Regions from separate parts of the Actinoplanes sp. NPDC019969 genome, predicted to be linked through region 2. Evidence: riboswitches for the same ligand, from Rfam matches in the RefSeq annotation. Region 2 holds a riboswitch; each other region holds the start of a gene.

Region 1 (4,442 bases), on a different contig from region 2:
CTCACTGCGCAACGGCGGCGGTCAGGCCCGGCTCACCCTGCTGCACCACGGCAAGGAGCTCGAGGTGACCCAGGTGCGGCCGGTGACCATGCCGATCCCGGCGGGCGTTCCGGCCGGTCCGGCGCCGGCTCAGCCGCACGGCCGCGCGCCGGTCCGGAGAGCGGTTCACTGAGCGATCGACCGCAACGAGAAAGGGCCCGCCTCCCAGGAGGCGGGCCCTTTTCTCAGAGCATCGAGATGTGTACGTGGTCCGTATGGTCACTGACCCCGTGGTACTTGTGCCAGCCCGTCGCCGGGAACCAGATCTGCTTGTACCAGATGACGTAGTAGATGCCGAGCCGGTCGGCGTTCCGTACCAGGAAGGCCGTCAGGTCGTTGCCGTACTTCATCATCGCGTCGTTGTTCGCGACCGCGAACCCGCTCTTCTGCAGTGACCAGTCGCAGGCGCGGCCCTTGGGGTGCTCGTAGGGCCCACCGGATCGGTAGCAGTTCACGAACATGTTGAAGCCGGCCTTCTTGACCTGCTTGTACATGTGCAGCGTCCGCTTGGTGACACATCCGCCGTTGAGCGGGTCCTCCTCGGTGCAGCCCTCCGGGGAGAAGCCACCGCTGGAGTTCCGCGGCGCCGGGGCCGCGATCTTCGACGTCGCGTCGACGAAGCCCTTGCTGATCGTGTCGTTGATACCGGTGTTGCCACCGAGGAGCTCGATCTGCTCGGCGGCCGAGTCCTTCTGCTTCTGCAGCACCGCGAGCTGGGTCTGCTCGTTCTTGACCTCGGCGTCGAGCGCCGTCTTCTTCTCGGTGACCTCGCGGACCACCGTGTTGAGCTCGTTCAGCTTCCTGTCGTGCACGCCGTTGATCTCTTCGAGCGAGACCGCCTTGTTCAGGAAGTCGCCCGAGGAGTCGCTGCTGAGCAGGTAGCTGAGCGTGCTGACATCGCCGGTCATGTACTGCTGGCGGGCGATGGAGTTGACCTCGGGGATCAGCGCGCTCCGGCGGGCCTCGGCGGCCTTGATCTCCGCGTTCAGTTGCTTCTGTGCCTTCACCGATGCCGTGACCGCCGCCTTCGCGGCGACGTAGCGCCGGTTGGTGGACTCCATCACCGACGACATCAGTTTGTCTTCCGCGTCCTCGGCGGGTGTCGCCGAGGTGCCACCGGGCTCGGCAGACGCGGGGGTGGCCGGTGCCATGAACATTGCGGCAGCCACCAGCGGCGCCAGGGCGAGTATCAGCCACCGGCGGGGACTTGCTGTCATCAACAGTTCCTTCCGTCGCACCGCCGACCGAGTTAGCTGACGGGTTCGGGACGGAAGCGATCCCTACCGCAAACTGCGGATACACCCCAGTTACCTGGTTCCCCGGCTCGCCTTTCACAGCGATTGGGCGGCGGCCTGCCGGCAACTCGGGGGCGGTGCCGTCCTGGCAGGACCGGCGGCCAGTTTACCCGAGATATCGCTGCGTATCAGGCCCGGAGAACCGTCAAAAGTGTTACCTTGCAACCACTTTCTGTAATTGCTGTCACTACATGTGGTGAGGCAATCGCGGGAAGTACAAGAACTGTCGATCCGTCGATCGCTTCGGTATGGTCGTTGCGGTTCCGCATGGGAACCGCCGCCTAATCGTCACCATCGGCGAGCCGGGGATCCAATTCCCACCGGGGTGAATCCGCGCCGAGCGGTAGGGATTTTCCTTCGTCCCGAACCCGTCAGCTAACCCGGCCGGCGGCCGACGGAAGGAAACGCCTGTGCTGCAGTTCACTGCGCGGCGATTAGCGGCGCTGCTGGCGCTGCTGATCACCGCGTGCGGATTGGCCGTCACCGCGACGCCGGCCACCGCGGCCCCCCGGCTGCTCGCCGCACCCGGAGGCACCGGGGACGACGGCGAGGGCGGCTCGGCCGCCCTGATCAAACAACTCGAGAAGGCCTCCAGCGGGTTCGTGGAGGCGCAGAAGAAGCTGAAGGCCTCGAAGGCCCAGCAGGTCAAGCTGGCCGCGGAGGTCAAGCGCCTGGACGCCGCGGTCGGGCCGCAGCAGAAGACCCTCGACATGATCGCGAGCCAGGCGTACACCGCCGGCCGGGCCGGCCCGATGGCGGCGTTGCTCAGCGCGGACTCGCCCGAGGGCTTCATGGACCGGGCCGAGACCCTGGCCACCATCGCGGCCGACCAGAACAAGGCGATCCAGGACCTCAAGAGCACCCTGGAAGCCCGCCAGAAGGCCAAGAGCGCCATCGACATCACCGTCCGGGACCAGCAGAAGCAGGTCACCGTGATGGCGAAGCAGAAGACCGCCGCGGAGGCCGCTCTCAAGGCGGCCAACCAGGGCGCCGAGGCCCGCTCGTCGTCGGACGGCGGCGACAGCCCCGACGCGGCCCCCGGGCCGAGCGGATCCGGTTGCAACAAGACGGACCCGACCGGCACCGGCGGCTGTGTCACGCCGACCCTGCTGCACGCCTACAACGAGGCTCGTGCGGACGGCTTCACCCGCTACACGAAGTGCTGGCGGACGCAGAACAGTGGCGAGCATCCCAAGGGGCGGGCGTGTGACTTCTCCTCGGAGAAGGGCACCTTCGGTGGTGACGCCACCGGGTCGGACAAGACCTACGGCGACAACCTGGCGAACTACTTCATCAACAACGCCGAGACCCTCGACGTGCTCTACGTGATCTGGTACCGGCGGATCTGGCTACCGAGCAGTGGCTGGAAGTCGTACAGCGGGGCGGGCGGAGACCCGTCCAGCGACCACACCAACCACGTGCACCTGTCGGTCAACTAGAAACACCCGGAGGAGTACGGGGCCTACCTGCGGGAGAAGGCCTCGTACTCCTTCATCACATCGGCGGTGGGGCCGTCGGCGCGGATCAGGCCGGCCTCCAGCCAGATGCACCGCTCGCAGGTGTCCCGGATCGACTGCTCGCTGTGGCTGACCAGGAAGACCGTGCCGGCCTGGGCGCGCAGCTCGCGGACCCGCGCCTCGCTGCGCTTGCGGAAGCTGGCGTCACCGGTGGCCAGCGCCTCGTCGATCAGCAGCACGTCGTGCTGCTTCGCGGCGGCGATGGAGAACCGCAGCCGGGCCGACATGCCCGACGAGTAGGTCCGCATCGGCAGGGACGAGAAGTCACCCTTCTCGTTGATGCCGGAGAACTCGATGATCTCGTCCTTCTTCGCCTGCACCTCGGCCGGCGACATGCCCATCGCGAGGCAGCCCAGCTCGACGTTCTGGTCGCCGGGCAGCTCGTTCATCAGGGCCGCGTTCACACCCAGCAGGGACGGCTGGCCGGCGGCGTAGATCCCGCCCCGGGAGACCGGCAGCAGGCCGGCGACCGCGCGCAGCAGGGTGGACTTGCCGGAGCCGTTGGTGCCGATCAGGCCGATCGCCTCGCCGCGGTAGGCGACGAAGCTGACGCCCTTGACCGCGTGCACCTCGCGGACGTTGGTGTTCTTGGTCCGGGTGGCGATGCGCTTGAAGCTGGCCAGCGGGCTGTTGCCGGCGCCGGGGCCCTGCAGGACGCGGTAGATGATGTGGGCGTCATCGGCGATGACGGTGGGGACGCGCTCGTTGTCAGCCACGGCCGTAGCCCTTCTCTCCGCGCCAGAAGTAGACGAAACCGAGGATGCCGACCGCCAGGCTCCAGACGGTCGCCTGGATCCACAGCACGAGCGGCGGGTTGGCCAGCGTCGTGCCCTCGAGCAGCGCGTGGCGGGTCAGCTCGATGAAGACCAGCATCGGGTTCGCCTCGACGACCTGGAGCTGCCAGCCGCTCAGCACGCTCTCGAACTGGGTCACCGGGTAGAGCACGGCGGACCCGTACAGCCAGAACCGCATGATGAACGGGACCAGCTGCCGTACGTCGCTCATCTTGGTGATGTACCGGGACATGAACATGATGAGCCCGGTGTTGAAGATCGACTGGAGCAGCAGGATCGGCACCACGAGCAGCCACTGGAAGGTGAGCGGCTCACCGTCGATCAGCACGATGCCGAGCAGGACGACCACCGCGACCACGAAGTTGCGGATCTCCACCAGCGCGGCCGAGACCGGCAGGGTGGCCCGTGGGAAGTGCAGCGCGCGGATCATGCCGATGTTGCCGGTGATCGAGTTCATCCCGATCTGCACCGACGACTGGGTGAACTGGAAGACGAAGACCCCGATGCACAGGTACGAGATGAAGTTGTCCATCGAGTTGTGCGTGTTCAGCACCAACCCGAAGATCACGTAGTACACCGCGGCGTTGATCACCGGTGTGAGCACCTGCCACACCGCGCCGAGCTTGGTGCTGCCGAGCGAGGAGGTTATCTTCGCTCCGGCGTGCGCCCGGACGAAGTGCCGGTACTCCCACAACTGCCGGGTGTACTCCGGAAGGCTGGGCAGCCGTCCGGAAGAGCTCAGACCATGGCGCCGGGCCAGCTCCTTGAGGGAGAGGCCGGCGTCGGCCGAGGCGACC
Region 2 (4,442 bases):
CCGCGATGTCGCTGGGCAGCCGGCTCGGCGACGGCAAGTACAGCACCTCCCAGGGCTTCCAGCTGCTCGCGAAGACGGTCAGCGGCTACACCGGGATCAAGGAGTTCGACGCCGGGGCGATCGTCAACTTCGGCGGCTTCCAGAAGATCGTCGAGGCGATGGACGGCGTCACCATGACGATCGACCAGGACGTGAAGTCCGAACACAAGAAGCCGGACGGCAGCGGCCGGGACCGGCTGGCCCGATGTGCCGACAACAGCTGCGACCACCCGTACATCGGCGTCCAGAAGGTCTACAAGAAGGGCACCTACCACCTGCAGGCGTGGGAGGCCCTGGACTACGTGCGCCAGCGGTACGGGCTGCCCAACGGCGACTACGACCGGCAGCGTCACCAGCAGCAGTTCGTCAAGGCCCTGGCCAAGCAGGCGATGAGCAAGGACGTGGTCACCAGCCCGTCCAAGCTGATGAAGGTGATGAGCGCGGCCGGCGACTCGCTGACGTTCTCCGGTGGCGGTCACTCGGTGCTGGAGTGGGCGCTGGCCCTCAAGAACCTCAACGTCGACGACATGACCACGGTCAAGCTGCCCGGCGGCGGCCGGTTCTCCAGCGGCGGCCGGTACCTCGGCGAGGAACTGGTCCCGTCGACCAAGGAGTTCTTCCAGGCAGTGCGCGAGGACAAGGTCGCCGCCTTCCTCCTCGACCACCCGGAGTACGTGAACCTGCAGAACTGACTTCCCTCGATCCCGGCAGTGACGCCGTAACGGTACCGTTCTATCATCCGGGTACCGCGCGGTGATCGATCACCGCCAGGATCCCCGGGGAGGGTCCACTTGTCGCGTGCCATCCGCCCGGCTTCGGCCGGCGTCATTCTCTTCGTCACCGCGTGCAGCGGCCTGCTCGCGATGCCGGCCCAGGCCGCCACCACCGGCACCGCCTCGATGAGCGGCAGCCAGGTGCTCTTCCGGGCCGCGTCCGGCAAGCAGAACGCCGTCGTCGTCACCCGCTCCGGCAACACCGTCACGATCGACGACCGGGTCGCCGTCAAGGCGGGCGCCGGCTGCACGGCGGTCGCCGGCGACGCGACGAGGGTCCGCTGCGCCAACGGCCGCGTCCCGGCCTTGGTGGAGGCGTACACCTACGACCTCAACGACGCGATCACCAACAGCTCCGGCCTGCCCATGGTGGCGAGCGGCGGGATCGGCGACGACAGCATCGCCGGCGGCGCCTCCTGGGACCGGCTGAGCGGCGACCGCGGCCGGGACCGGATCTGGGGCGGGGGTGGCAACGACAGCCTCGACGGCAGCTACGACGCCGACCTGCTGTCCGGTGGCGCGGGAGCCGACAGCATCCAGGACGGGTTCGGCAACGACGTCGTCCACGGCGGCGCCGGGGGCGACCTCTTCCTCGGCGGCGGCGGCAACGATGTCTTCTACGGCGAGGCCGGCAGCGACGTCTTCAGCCCGCTGGAGCCCTACGGTGACCAGATCCGTACCGACGCGGACGTGTTCTCCGGCGGCGCCGACGGCGACATCGTCCAGTACAGCTACAACCGTGCCATCGCCGCCGACGCCGACGGGGTGTCCCGCGACGACGGCGCGGCGGGCGAGCACGACACGATCCGGACCGACGTCGAGGGCATCTACGGCGGTTACGGCAACGACGCGCTCTACGGCACCGCCCGCGCGGACGTGCTGGGCGGCGGCTTCGGCAACGACACGATCGTCGGCAACGGCGGCGACGACAGCCTCGACGGCGGGCCCGGCGCCGACCGGCTGTACGGCGGCGCGGGCGACGACCAACTGGACGGCCGGGACGGCGGCAACGACCAGAAGGACCTGCTGAGCGGCGGTGCGCAGGGCGCCAACGGCGACGCGTGCCTGCGTACCCCCGGTGACACGGTCACCGGCTGCGAACGCGTCGACGCCAACTGACGGACCGGGGCGGCCCGCCGATTCCGGCTGGTACCCTCAGGTTCGTCGGGCTCGTAGCTCAGTGGATAGAGCAACCGCCTCCTAAGCGGTAGGTCGCGCGTTCAAGTCGCGCCGGGCCCACAGGATCCTCCGGCCGTCCCGCGTGCGCGCGGGACGGCCGGAGTCGTTCCGGGGAGGCGTCAGAATCGCAGCCGCTCTCCCACCCGCAGGTGATGCGGGCTGTGCAGGGTTCCCGCGTTGGCCCGGTACAACGCCTGCCAGCCACCCGACATGCGGAGCCGGGAGGCGATCGCGGCCAGGGTGTCGCCGGGGCGCACCACGTACGTCCGGGAGGTGCTCCGGTTCACCGAGACCGTGCGCATCTTGCTGCGCGACGCGGGTTTGAAGGCGTTGCGCCGCCCGCAGACCGGCCAGGCGCCGAGACCCTGCCCGCGCAGCACCCGCTGGGCGATGGCGATCTGTTCGGATCGGGAGGCCCGGTTGGCGGTGCTGGCGTATCTGCCGCCGCCGTACGCGCGCCACGTGCTCCCGCTGAACTGCAGCCCGCCGTAGTACCCGTTGCCGGTGCTGATGCCCCACCGCCCGCCGGACTCGCACTGGGCGATGGCGTCCCAGTTGATCCCGTCCGATCCGGTGGCGGCGGCCGGCCCGGCCAGGGCGACGCTGCCGGCCAGGCAGGCGGCGGCCAGTCCGAGGGCGCGGTGCAGTTGTTTACTTGTCTGAGCCATGAGTTCTGTCCTCCACGCCTGCGAGGTCAGCTGTCGGGTTCGGGCAGAGGTGCCCGGCCGCGTGGTGCGGCTTCACCCCGAGGCGCCGTAGCGCCGAGGAACTCTTGGGTCCCCCGCTCCATGCCGATGGGTTCGTTGATCCGTGGCCGGCGGCAGGACTCGGCGTTCCGGCCACGGTGCCCGCCGCAGCGGGCTTGCCGACTCGCCGCGCTCGACTGACAAGTTCAAGACGCGGCAATGGAGTTGTAGGTCACAAATTAGCCGCTTTGATCTTCCTTTGTGTGGATATTTGGCTGATCTCGGCGTGGCGTAACGGCTACACATCCCTCCACCGAAGGTGCACAATCGGCAGCCATGAGCGATCAACAGCGCGAGTTCGACGTGATCGTCTACGGTGCCTCCGGTTTCGTCGGTGCGCTGGTGGCACGGCATCTCGCCGGGCATGCGCCCACCGGCACACGGATCGCGCTGGCGGGGCGGTCGGCGGCGAAACTGGAGCGTCTCGGTCTGGACTGGCCCATCGTGGTCGCCGACGCGTCCGACGAGGCGGCCCTGACCACGATGGCCGGCCGGACCCGCGTCGTGGTGACGACCGTCGGCCCGTACGCGAAATATGGTCGTCCGCTCGCCCGCGCCTGCGCGGAAAGCGGCACCGACTACGTCGACCTGACCGGTGAGGTCCTGTTCGCCCGGGACAGCATCGACGAGAACCATGAGACCGCCCGGCGCACCGGCGCACGGATCGTGCACTCGTGCGGCTTCGACTCGATCCCGTCCGATATCGGAGTGCATGTCCTGCATGCACAGGCGCAGGCCGACGACGCGGGGGAACTGACCGACACCACGCTGGTGGTTACCAGCATGCGCGGCGGGGTCAGCGGCGGCACCATCGACTCCATGCGCCACCAGGTCGACGTGATGAAGAACGACCGGCGGCTGCGGGCGATCGGGGCGAGCCCGTACTCGCTCAGCCCGGACCGCAAGACCGAACCCGACCTGGGCCGTCAGCCCGACATGATCACGCTGGCCGGTTCCGACGTGGACCCCAGTCTGCGCGGTCACCTGGCGCCGTTCGTGATGGCGTCCTACAACACCCGGGTGGTACGCCGTAGCAACGCGCTGCGTGACTGGGCGTACGGCAGGTCGTTCCGCTACCGCGAGGTGATGAGCGTCGGCACCTCGCCGGTCGCGCCGGTCCTCGCCCTGGCCACCAAGGCCGTGCTGAACGGCCTGGTGATCGGCTTCGCGGTGCCGCCGGTCCGGTTCGTCCTGGACCGGATTCTGCCCGCCCCCGGCACCGGCCCGAGCGAGAGCACCCAGCGCAACGGGCACTTCACCGTGGACGTCTTCACCCGCACCACCTCCGGAGCGCGCTATCGCTCCCGGGTCAAGGCCAAGGGCGATCCGGGGTACGCCGCCACGGCGATCATGCTCGGCGAGTCGGCCCTGGCGCTGGCGCTGGACCGGGAGAAGCTGCCGGAGTCCGGGGGCGGCGTGCTGACCCCGGCGACCGCGATCGGCGACGCCCTGGTCGACCGTCTGCGTACCGCCGGTTTCGAGATCACCGCCCAGCGGCTCTGAGTCGGCCGCCCGCCAAGATCGGTATCAGGGATCCGACGAGTCTGATATCGATCGCCACTAGCCGCAAAGGATGCTCTACCGGCACGATTGGACACGTGACCGTCAGCCCCCTGCCCTACCCGCTGAGGTTGACGGGGACCGGCATCGTCCTGCGGGAATGGCGCTGGGAGGACCTCGACGACCTGGTCGCGATCCTCGACGA
Region 3 (4,442 bases), on a different contig from region 2:
TGACCGAAACCGAACACCACGGTGTACGCGAGGACGGACAGCGCCGTCAGGGCGAGGTATTCCATCCGGCGGCGTACCGGGACAGCGGCCCACACGGCGCGCGGCGTCACCGGGGGGCCGGCGTGCAGCATCGCGCCGATCCGGAGGCCCGCCGCGCCGATCAGCAGGATGCTGACCGTGTTCCGGGTCATCCACACCGTGGTCGCGGGCCACGAGTAGACCCCGTTGACGGCCCACACCCCGGTGGGCCCGAGCGTGGCGCCGCACCCGGTGCTGAGGAACGCGATGGCCGCCAGCCGCCACAGCTCGGTCACCCGGGCCAGCGGCTGCGTCCCGCCGCCGCCCCACAGGCCGGGCAGCCAGCGGTGCACCAGCCAGGCGAAGACCCACGCCTGCGCCAGGTTGGCGGCGGCGAACCACGGCACCAGCGCCGCCGGGGCACCGGTCGCCACGTTGACCACCAGCGTGACCAGGCACAGCGCGGCGGCGTCCAGGATCCGCCAGCGGGCCCGGTACCGCACTGCCGCCCACACCGCGGCGACCCCGGCGGCGGGCCAGACGAGACTGAGATTCGTCTGGTCCATCACCGTGAGGCGCCCGGCGTACGTGGTGGCCAGGTAGGCGACGGCGAAGCCGAGCGTCCGCAGCAGGGACGGCCCGAACCTCATCAGCTGTCCCCCTCGCCGCTATCCCCCTGTTCGGGAATTCGGCAGGAAGCGCACGTTCGTGAGGCTCAGGCGCGGAGGCTCACGCGGGTGTGGCGAAGTTCTGGGTCCAGTACCGGGTGCCCGAGGACGACTTCGCCAGGCCGACGCCGATCTCCGTGTAGCTGCAGTTGAGGATGTTCGCCTTGTGACCGGGACTGTTCATCCAGCCGTCCATCACGCTCGCCGCGCTGGTGTAGCCGGCGGCGACGTTCTCGGCGACACCCCGCCACCGGTAGCCCTCGGCGGTGACCCGGTCGCCCATGCTCGCCTCGCCGGGCAGCTGGTGCGACATGCTGTTCTGCGCGGCCTGCAGCTCGGAGTGCTTCTGCGCCGCCGCCTCCAGCCGCGACTCGCTGCTCAGGCCGGAGCAGCCGGCCTTCTGCCGTTCGGCGTTCACGAGGCGGATCACCTCGGCGTTGACCGAGGAGGAGCCGCCGCCGGACGGCGCGGTGGTCGTCGCGGTCGGCGCCGCCGTGGGTGACTTGGTACGCCGCTTGTTCGCCGCCGCCGTCGTCGGCGTGGCCGACGGACGGGCCGTCGACAGGGTGGTCGGGGCCGCCGCCACCGGGGCCGACGCGGACGGCGCGGCGGGCTTCGAGGCCGCGGCCGGCGTGGTCGGCGCCAGGCTCGGCACGTCGCCGGCGCTCGGGGCGGTCGTCGCGGCGGCGGCGGTGGTGGTGCCGGCCGGGGCGGCCGCGGTCAGGCGGACCTCCTGGTCGCCGGAGCCGGTCCCGGCCACGATGGCGGCGGAGCCGGCGCCGATCAAACCGAGGGCCCCGACCATGGTCAGGGTGTAGCGGATCCGCCGGTTCGGGGGGATGGGCACGGACTTTCACCTCGTCGGCTCTGAAGGAACAGCGGTACATGCAGCCGACTCACTATTCATTCCGAAAGCGCGCGAAGATCGATCCTAAGAAATCATTAAGGTTTGCTTCATCAAGAACTAACGCACCCCCGTTCACCGGTCCGGCCGGTGTCATTCCGCCGCCGGGCGCGATCTCGTCACCCGGTCGGCTGACGGGCGTGACGGGGGCCGGTGGACGAGTTGCGTGTTCCCGTTCACAGATCATCAGCAGTAATGCGTGACCACCTGAATGCGGAGCGCGACGGGAAACTGCGCGGCGACCTTACAAACCGGACATCTGCTCGCCCGGCCGGCACGGACCGTCATCGCGACGGCGGAGGCGGCCGGCGCCGAACCGGGCTATCAAGGAGGGGCGGCGGGCACCTGCCCGCCGGTCGTGCCGACCTGGATCACGCCGAGCCCTGCCCCGGTCCGGCGGCACGAACCGCATGACGAGTCATGAGGCAATCGGGGGCAGGGACGGGGGACCCAGACATCGACCCTCGGCCGGCACGCCGTCCACGGTGGCCGGGCCGACGGGTCTCGGGGTGAAGCCGCAGCTCGCGGCCGGGCAATCCTTCGCGCCCGAACCCGACAGCTAACCTCGCAGGCGTGCCGGAGGGATTCCTTCACCGTGCGCGTTCGCACCCTGAGCCGGCCCCGCACCCTGGGCGCCGGCACCATCGCCCTGTCCGTGGGTCTCGGTCTGCTGACCGGCGGGCTCGGCACACCACAGGCCGCCTCGGCCGCCCCGCAGACCGCCGGCGTCACCACCGTCCGGGCGTTCTCGCAGGCCGGCGCGACTGTCGCTCGCACCGTCACCGTCCAGGCCGCCACCGCGAAAGCTCAGGCGGCCGGCGTCCGGGTCGTCAACGAGGCGGCCCGGCACAAGGGCAAGTGGTACAAGTTCGGCGCCGTCGGGCCGAACCGGTTCGACTGCTCCGGCTTCACCCTGTACGTCTACAAGAAGACCACCGGGCGCAAGCTGCCGCACAAGGCGAACCTGCAGCAGAAGTACGGCAAGCCGGTCGCCAAGGCCAAGGCCCGGCCCGGCGACCTGATCATCATCCGGAAGGGCTCGTACGGCACGCACGCCGGCATCTACGCCGGTGGCGGCAAGATGTGGTCGGCTCCGCGGACCGGCAAGACGGTCAGCAAGCAGAAGATCTGGAGCAGCAACTACGTCGTACGGCGTCTGGTCTGACCCGGACATCGCAACCGCCCGCACCCACCGGCGACATCGGGGTGCGGGCGGTTCCTCCTCAGGCTCGGCTGCGCCCCGCGTTCCTGACCGCGAGAGCGAGCAGGAGGGCACCGAGCAGCGCGGGACCGCCGATCAGCGCCACGTCGTCGAGCTTGGCGTTCAGGTCCTGCTCGAGGTATTCCTCCTCGAGCACCAGGGTGTACAGCAGGAACCCGCTGGCTGCCAGCAGCGTGACGCCGAGACCGATCAGCGTCGTACGGCGCGCTGCTCGCAGGCCCACGGCGATGAGAACGACGAGGGCGGCGATCACCGCGAGATGCCAGTACTGGAAAACCAACGAACTCACCACCGTGCAGAGGCCGACCCGACGCCCGGCACCGTAACAACCGGCCGCACGCGCGCCGATCAACGGCTCGGGACGGGACGGTGGAACGGGAAGGCGAGGGTGGCCCGGATCGCGGTGCCGATCAGGCGAGAGCGGCGGCCAGCAGGGCGAACGCGGCGATGATGAGGGCGACGCGGACGTAGTGCAGGCGGTCCCAACGGCTCCCCTGCTGTTTCCAGTCGGCGGGCCGGTTCTCCGGGGTCCACGTCTTGCTGCGGTTGTTGATCGGCACCAGCAGCAGGATCGACATGACCACGCTGAGCAGCAGCAGCGCCGCGGCGATGACGGTCAGGCCGATGCCGGGACCGCCCCATCCGGCGACCGCCCAGGCCGCGACCAGCAGGAGCGAGCCGATGTACCAGACGGGCATCACGGCGCCGAGCATCCGGCCGCCGTGGGCGCGGCCGAGCTGGCCGCTGTCCTCGGGAAGCGCGGCGAGGATCGGGTTGACGACGAAGGCGACGGCGAACTCCACCCCCACCATCACGCCGACGACCACGACGGTGACCACTGCCAGTGCGCTGAGCATGTCGACCCCTTGAAATCCAGCGCTGCTAGGAATTGATGCAACGCTAGCCCTACCGCTGCTCGCTTGTCTAGCGGTGCTAGCATTCCGTCATGCCGGTACAGGAACGCAAGGAACGCGAACGCGCCGAACGGGAGCGCCTGATCGTGGCGACCGCCCGCGAGATCGCCGAGCAGCAGGGCTGGGACGCGGTCACCACCCGCCGGCTGGCCGAGCGCATCGAATACAGCCAGCCCGTGCTCTACAGCCACTTCCGGGGCAAACGCGAGATCATCGGCGCCGTCGCCGTCCAGGGCGCCGCCGAGATGGCGGTCGCGCTGCGGGCCGCGACCGCCGCCGCGGACTCCCCGCGCGCCCGGGTCACCGCCCTCGCCCGCGCCTACCTCGACTTCGCCACCGGCAATCCGGCCGTCTACGACGCCATGTTCGAGCTGGACGGCGGCCTGGCCTTCGCCGAGGAGGACACCCCGCAGCCGCTCAAGGACGCGTTCGCCGCCCTGCTGGACACTCTCGGCGAGGTCGCCGGCGACGGCGTCGAGCCGGGCCTGTTCACCGAGGTGTTCTGGGCCGCCCTGCACGGCCTGGCCACCCTTACCCGCGCCGGCCGCCTCCCACCCGCCGCCGCCGGGTCACGGGTGGAGCTGCTGATGAACCGGTTCGCGCCCTAGGTTCTCACCCGGCGCAGCGCCGCACTCCGGAACCGTCCATCAGCACGGCGATGTACGGCCCGCCGGCAGCCACCGGCATTCGAAGATCCTCCGTGTGATAGCCGCCGG
Region 4 (4,442 bases), on a different contig from region 2:
GATCAGCAGCTTGCCGGTGAACTTGGTCAGGTGCAGGTACTTGTCCTTGCCGGTGCGCATCCAGGCGAGCTGGAGCCCGGCCGCGGTGGCGGACAGGCAGATCGACACCGGCACGAACAGGTAGTGGTAGATCGTCACGACCGCGAACTGCAATCGCGTCAGGTCGAGCACGTCCATGGCAACCCCTCTACGACGATTCGTAGTAGATACTACGACGCGTAGTACGACGTCTTGAAGTAGAGTGGCTCACATGGCGAGGAACGATCTCGAGCGCGAGGTCATGACGAAACTGTGGGACGCGCGCGAGGCGCTCACCGTCCGGCAGGTGCACGAGCTGCTCAGTCGTGACCGCGACCTGGCGTACACGACGGTGATGACCGTCCTGGACCGGCTCGCCAAGAAGGGCCTCGTCGTCCAGCAGCGCGCCGACCGCGCCTACCGGTACGCCCCCGCGCAGACCCGCGAGGAGATGACCGCCGGTGTGATGCTCGACGCACTCAGCGCCACCCCCGACCGGGACGCCGCCCTCGCCTACTTCGTCGGCCAGTTGCCGCCCGAAGCTCTGACGGCGCTGATCGAGAAGGCCCGTAACATCGAGCGGTGACCGCCCTCCTGCTCGGCGCCCTCGGCCTGACCCTGTCACTGGTCGTGCCGACCGTCCTGGCGCGTGCCCGCTGGACCGACCGCGCCCCGGTCGCCGGCGTCCTGCTCTGGCAGTCACTGACGCTCACCGCCGTACTCTGCGCCCTCGGTGTGGTCCTCGCCGCTCCGGAGGAGATGGCCCGGGCCGCCGGCGCCCACCACCCGGAGACCGTCGCCGCGCTGCTGTTCTCCCTGGCCGTCGCCGCGACCATCGTGATCCGGCTGATCGTCTCGCTGGTCCGGGTCAGCTCCCGGGCCCGCGCCCGCCGCGCCCGGCACCGGATGCTCGTGGACCTGCTCGACCGGGTCGAGCGCCACGAGGATCTCGGCGGCGAGGAGGTACGGGTCCTCGACGGCCCCCTGCCGCTCGCCTACTGCGTGCCCGGCCGTCAGCCCCGGGTGGTGCTCAGTGACGGGGTGCTGCGCGTGCTCGACCGTGACCAGGTCGACGCCGTCCTCGCCCACGAGCGCGCCCACCTGCGGCACCGGCACGAGCTGGTGATGGAGTCGTTCACGGCGTTCTATCAGGCGGTGCCGCGGCCGCTGCGCTCGAAGGTGCCCCTCGACGCCGTACATCTGCTGCTGGAGATGGTGGCGGACGACGCCGCACGGCGCCGGACCGGCCCGGGTCCGCTGCGTGCCGCCCTGGCGACGCTGGCCGACGCCGTCCCCCTGGCGGAGGAGGTGACCGCCGACCCGGAGGGGGAGTCCCGGCGCCGCCGGCTGGCCCGCCTGTCCGATCCGGACCGCGCCTCCGCCGCCCTCACCGTGGCCGGCGCGGCCGCCGCGACCGGCCTGCTGGTGCTACCCACCGTGATCTTGGTGGTGCCGTGGCTGGGCAGGGCCGTGAACACCTGGCCTTTTTGATCACGCTCCGTGTTGCTGACAGTGCGTAACGTGCGGCGGCGTGTGCGACCTTCATTTGCCGCCTTGATCCGAGTACGGTGGTCCCCGGTTCGGCAGCCCCCCATCGGTCAACCGGCTGATCTGGCGAACCACCGCCTAATCGCGGATGCGAACCGGGGAACCGAGCAACTGGGGTGAAGCCGCCTTCCTGCGGAGGGCGGCCGGGCAGACTTCCCGCCCGAACCCGTCAGCTAACCCGGTCGGCGGCCGAGTGGGAAGAAAGGACAACGCGCTTACGTGAAACGGATGCGCACCCTGCTGCTGTCCGTCATGGCCACGGTAGGCATCGTTCTCGCGGGTCCGTCCGTCGCCTACGCCACTCCCTCGCCGTCTGACGTCGAGGCGCAGATCGACGGAGAGTGGAACAAGCTCGAGCCCGTCATCGAGGACTACAACAACACCCACAACAAGCTGACCAAGCTGCGGACGCAGCAGAAGTCGCTCGCCAAGACCCTGGCCCCGCTGCAGAAGCAGGTGGACGCCGCGATGGTCGAGGTGCGTGGGCTGGCCGTCGACGCCTACATCGCGGGGCCGCCCAGCGTGGCCAACGCGCTGCTCAGCGGTGACCCGGACGGGTTCGCCGAGAAGCTCACCCTTCTCGACCAGCTCGCCCAGAACCGCAAGGCGTCGATCGTCGAGGTCACCAAACTGCGGGACAAGTACGCCGCCGACAAGGCCGCGGTCGACAGGATGACGTCGGAGATCACCGTCCGGGACACCGACCTCAAGCAGAAGAAGACCGCGATCGAGAAGGAGATCACGAAGCTCCAGCAGCTCCGGATCGCCGCGTACGGCAAGGCGAACGCCGACGACGGCCCGCTGCGCACCGGCCCCTGCCCGGTCACCTACACGAACGACAAGGGCGGCCGTGCCGCCCAGAAGGCGTGTGACCTGATCGGCAAGCCGTACGTCTTCGGCTCCAACGGCCCGAACAGCTACGACTGCTCGGGTCTGACGCAGGAGGCGTGGAAATCGGTCGGGGTGCACCTCGAGCACTACACGAAGGATCAGTGGGGCTCCACCACGCCGGTGAGCCGCGCGGAGCTGAAGCCGGGCGACCTGGTCTTCTACTTCTCCGACGTGCACCACGTCTCCATCTACATCGGAGGCGGCATGGTGGTGCACGCTCCGCACACGGGTGACCATGTGCGGATGGCGACCATCGACCGGGGGCCCATCGCCGGTTACCGCCGGCCGGGCTGATCGCCGATCATCCCGCGGAGACCGCCGTCGCAGTCCGACGGCGGTCTCTTTCGTGTCAGGCGCGGCCGTCGGCCAGCGCCGGCAGGCCGGGCACCCCGTCCAGGTCCTGCAGCTGCCGGTGGACGTGGTCGCCGAGCGCCGAGCGGTAGCCGACGGCCAGCTGGTCCAGGCGGGCGATCTCCTCGATCACGGCCGCCCGGCTCCGGGCCAGATCGTCCATCGCCTCGGTGTGGCTGCGCTGCGCGTCCGCCTCGATGGCGCCCGCGGACCGCTCCGCGTCCCCGGTGACCTGGTCGGCCTCGGCCCGCGCGCCGGCCAGCAGATCCGCCGACTCGCGCTGGGCGTCCCGGACGTGCTCGTCCGCCGTCCGCTGCGCCATCATCAGCACCCGGACGTCACCGTCACCGGCCGGCGGGCCGGCCGGCGCCGACCGCGCCTCCTCGTGAGCGCGCTGCAGCCGCATCTGCATCTCCCGGGCCTCGTGCTCGGCCCGGGCCAGGCCCTCGCGCATCTGCCGCAGCCGGGCGGTCAGCTCGGCGACCTCGGAGTTCAGCACCGTCGTGACGGCCACCCCGGGATCGCCGCCGGTATGCCGTAACCGCTCGCTGAGCGCGCCGTTCTCTTCGATCAGCCGGACCAGCTCCTGCCCGGCCTCGTCCAGGAAGGCGTCGACCTCCTCCTCGTCGTAACCGCGCTTGCCTATCGGCGGCTTCCGGAAGTCCACGTTGTGGATGTCCGCCGGAGTGATCGCCATCAGAACCTCGAATTCCCGCCGGGACCGGTCCTGCGACCCGGCGTCGCTTGTCGACAGCCCCTTGCCCGGCAGTGTCACCGTTCAACCACAAGGAGCGGCTCGGCGAATCGTATCCGTGCGTGGCCACCCCGTCGCCGAAAGTGGACCGGCGTCACCCGCTGGCCAGGCCCCGGAACAGCGCGAACAAGGCCGAGTGGGGGAGTTTCAGATCACATTCGCGTTCCCGGTGGAGCACCCCGTCCGGGTGGCGGGCGGGCTGGGCCGCGCCGGGCATAATCGCTTGTCATGAGCGATGCCTTGATCAACAGCCTGCTGGCGGCCGTCGAGGCCCGGCCCGACGACCTGACGCTGCGGCTGCACCTGGCCGAGATGCTGGTGGCCGCGGGCCGCGGCCCGGAGGCGATCGGGCACGCCGCGGCGATCCTCGCGCGGGAGCCGGGCAACACGGCGGCGCAGCAGTTGATGACCCGGGCGCTCGGCGGGCCCGCTCCGGAGCCCGCGCCCACCACGGAACGCCCGCCGGCGCGGGAGATCGACTGGGCCGCGATGGAGGAGCAGTTCGGCGACTCGGTGCCGCCCCGGTTCGCGGGGGCCGACGGGGCGCCGGATCCGGTGCGCGGGCAAGCCGACCGGGCGTTCGACGTCGAACGGTCGGCGATCACCCTCGACGACGTCGGCGGCATGGCCGACGTGAAGCAGCGGCTCGAGGTGTCGTTCCTCGGCCCGCTGCGCAACCCCCAGCTGCGGACCCTGTTCGGCAAGAGCCTGCGCGGCGGGCTGCTGCTGTACGGGCCGCCCGGCTGCGGCAAGACGTTCCTGGCGCGGGCGGTCGCCGGGGAGATGGGCGCCGCCTTCGTCTCGCTGAGCATCACCGACGTCCTCAACATGTGGATCGGCAGCTCGGAACGCAACCTGCACGACCTGTTCGAGTCCGCCC

Evidence for each region. Region 2 has a riboswitch for cyclic di-AMP ahead of ACZ3II_RS09935 (transglycosylase family protein). Riboswitches for the same ligand answer to the same signal wherever they lie in the genome.
Region 1: linked by a shared signal. The riboswitch ahead of ACZ3II_RS35985 (coiled-coil domain-containing protein) and the one ahead of ACZ3II_RS09935 (transglycosylase family protein) in region 2 are both predicted to bind cyclic di-AMP.
Region 3: linked by a shared signal. The riboswitch ahead of ACZ3II_RS30515 (C40 family peptidase) and the one ahead of ACZ3II_RS09935 (transglycosylase family protein) in region 2 are both predicted to bind cyclic di-AMP.
Region 4: linked by a shared signal. The riboswitch ahead of ACZ3II_RS26370 (C40 family peptidase) and the one ahead of ACZ3II_RS09935 (transglycosylase family protein) in region 2 are both predicted to bind cyclic di-AMP.

Annotation. Positions count from the first base shown of each region.
Region 1 covers NZ_JBVHFK010000014.1:265,504-269,945, forward strand. Annotated here, with positions in the region: gene ACZ3II_RS35975 (glycoside hydrolase family 65 protein) at 1-172, shown strand, start outside; gene ACZ3II_RS35980 (coiled-coil domain-containing protein) at 225-1,256, opposite strand; cyclic di-AMP (ydaO/yuaA leader) riboswitch at 1,264-1,396, opposite strand; cyclic di-AMP (ydaO/yuaA leader) riboswitch at 1,603-1,740, shown strand; gene ACZ3II_RS35985 (coiled-coil domain-containing protein) at 1,745-2,773, shown strand; gene ACZ3II_RS35990 (ABC transporter ATP-binding protein) at 2,797-3,567, opposite strand; gene ACZ3II_RS35995 (ABC transporter permease) at 3,560-4,442, opposite strand, start outside.
Region 2 covers NZ_JBVHFK010000002.1:729,241-733,682, forward strand. Annotated here, with positions in the region: gene ACZ3II_RS09920 (LCP family protein) at 1-731, shown strand, start outside; gene ACZ3II_RS09925 (calcium-binding protein) at 831-1,931, shown strand; tRNA gene ACZ3II_RS09930 (tRNA-Arg) at 1,979-2,051, shown strand; gene ACZ3II_RS09935 (transglycosylase family protein) at 2,111-2,659, opposite strand; cyclic di-AMP (ydaO/yuaA leader) riboswitch at 2,660-2,807, opposite strand; gene ACZ3II_RS09940 (saccharopine dehydrogenase family protein) at 3,014-4,240, shown strand; gene ACZ3II_RS09945 (GNAT family N-acetyltransferase) at 4,336-4,442, shown strand, end outside.
Region 3 covers NZ_JBVHFK010000011.1:178,627-183,068, forward strand. Annotated here, with positions in the region: gene ACZ3II_RS30505 (ATP-binding protein) at 1-668, opposite strand, end outside; gene ACZ3II_RS30510 (CAP domain-containing protein) at 748-1,533, opposite strand; cyclic di-AMP (ydaO/yuaA leader) riboswitch at 2,055-2,179, shown strand; gene ACZ3II_RS30515 (C40 family peptidase) at 2,186-2,755, shown strand; gene ACZ3II_RS30520 (hypothetical protein) at 2,814-3,101, opposite strand; gene ACZ3II_RS30525 (anthrone oxygenase family protein) at 3,223-3,669, opposite strand; gene ACZ3II_RS30530 (TetR/AcrR family transcriptional regulator) at 3,759-4,334, shown strand.
Region 4 covers NZ_JBVHFK010000009.1:154,115-158,556, reverse strand. Annotated here, with positions in the region: gene ACZ3II_RS26385 (cytochrome ubiquinol oxidase subunit I) at 1-177, opposite strand, end outside; gene ACZ3II_RS26380 (BlaI/MecI/CopY family transcriptional regulator) at 251-604, shown strand; gene ACZ3II_RS26375 (M56 family metallopeptidase) at 601-1,509, shown strand; cyclic di-AMP (ydaO/yuaA leader) riboswitch at 1,632-1,769, shown strand; gene ACZ3II_RS26370 (C40 family peptidase) at 1,795-2,751, shown strand; gene ACZ3II_RS26365 (DivIVA domain-containing protein) at 2,807-3,583, opposite strand; gene ACZ3II_RS26360 (ATP-binding protein) at 3,791-4,442, shown strand, end outside.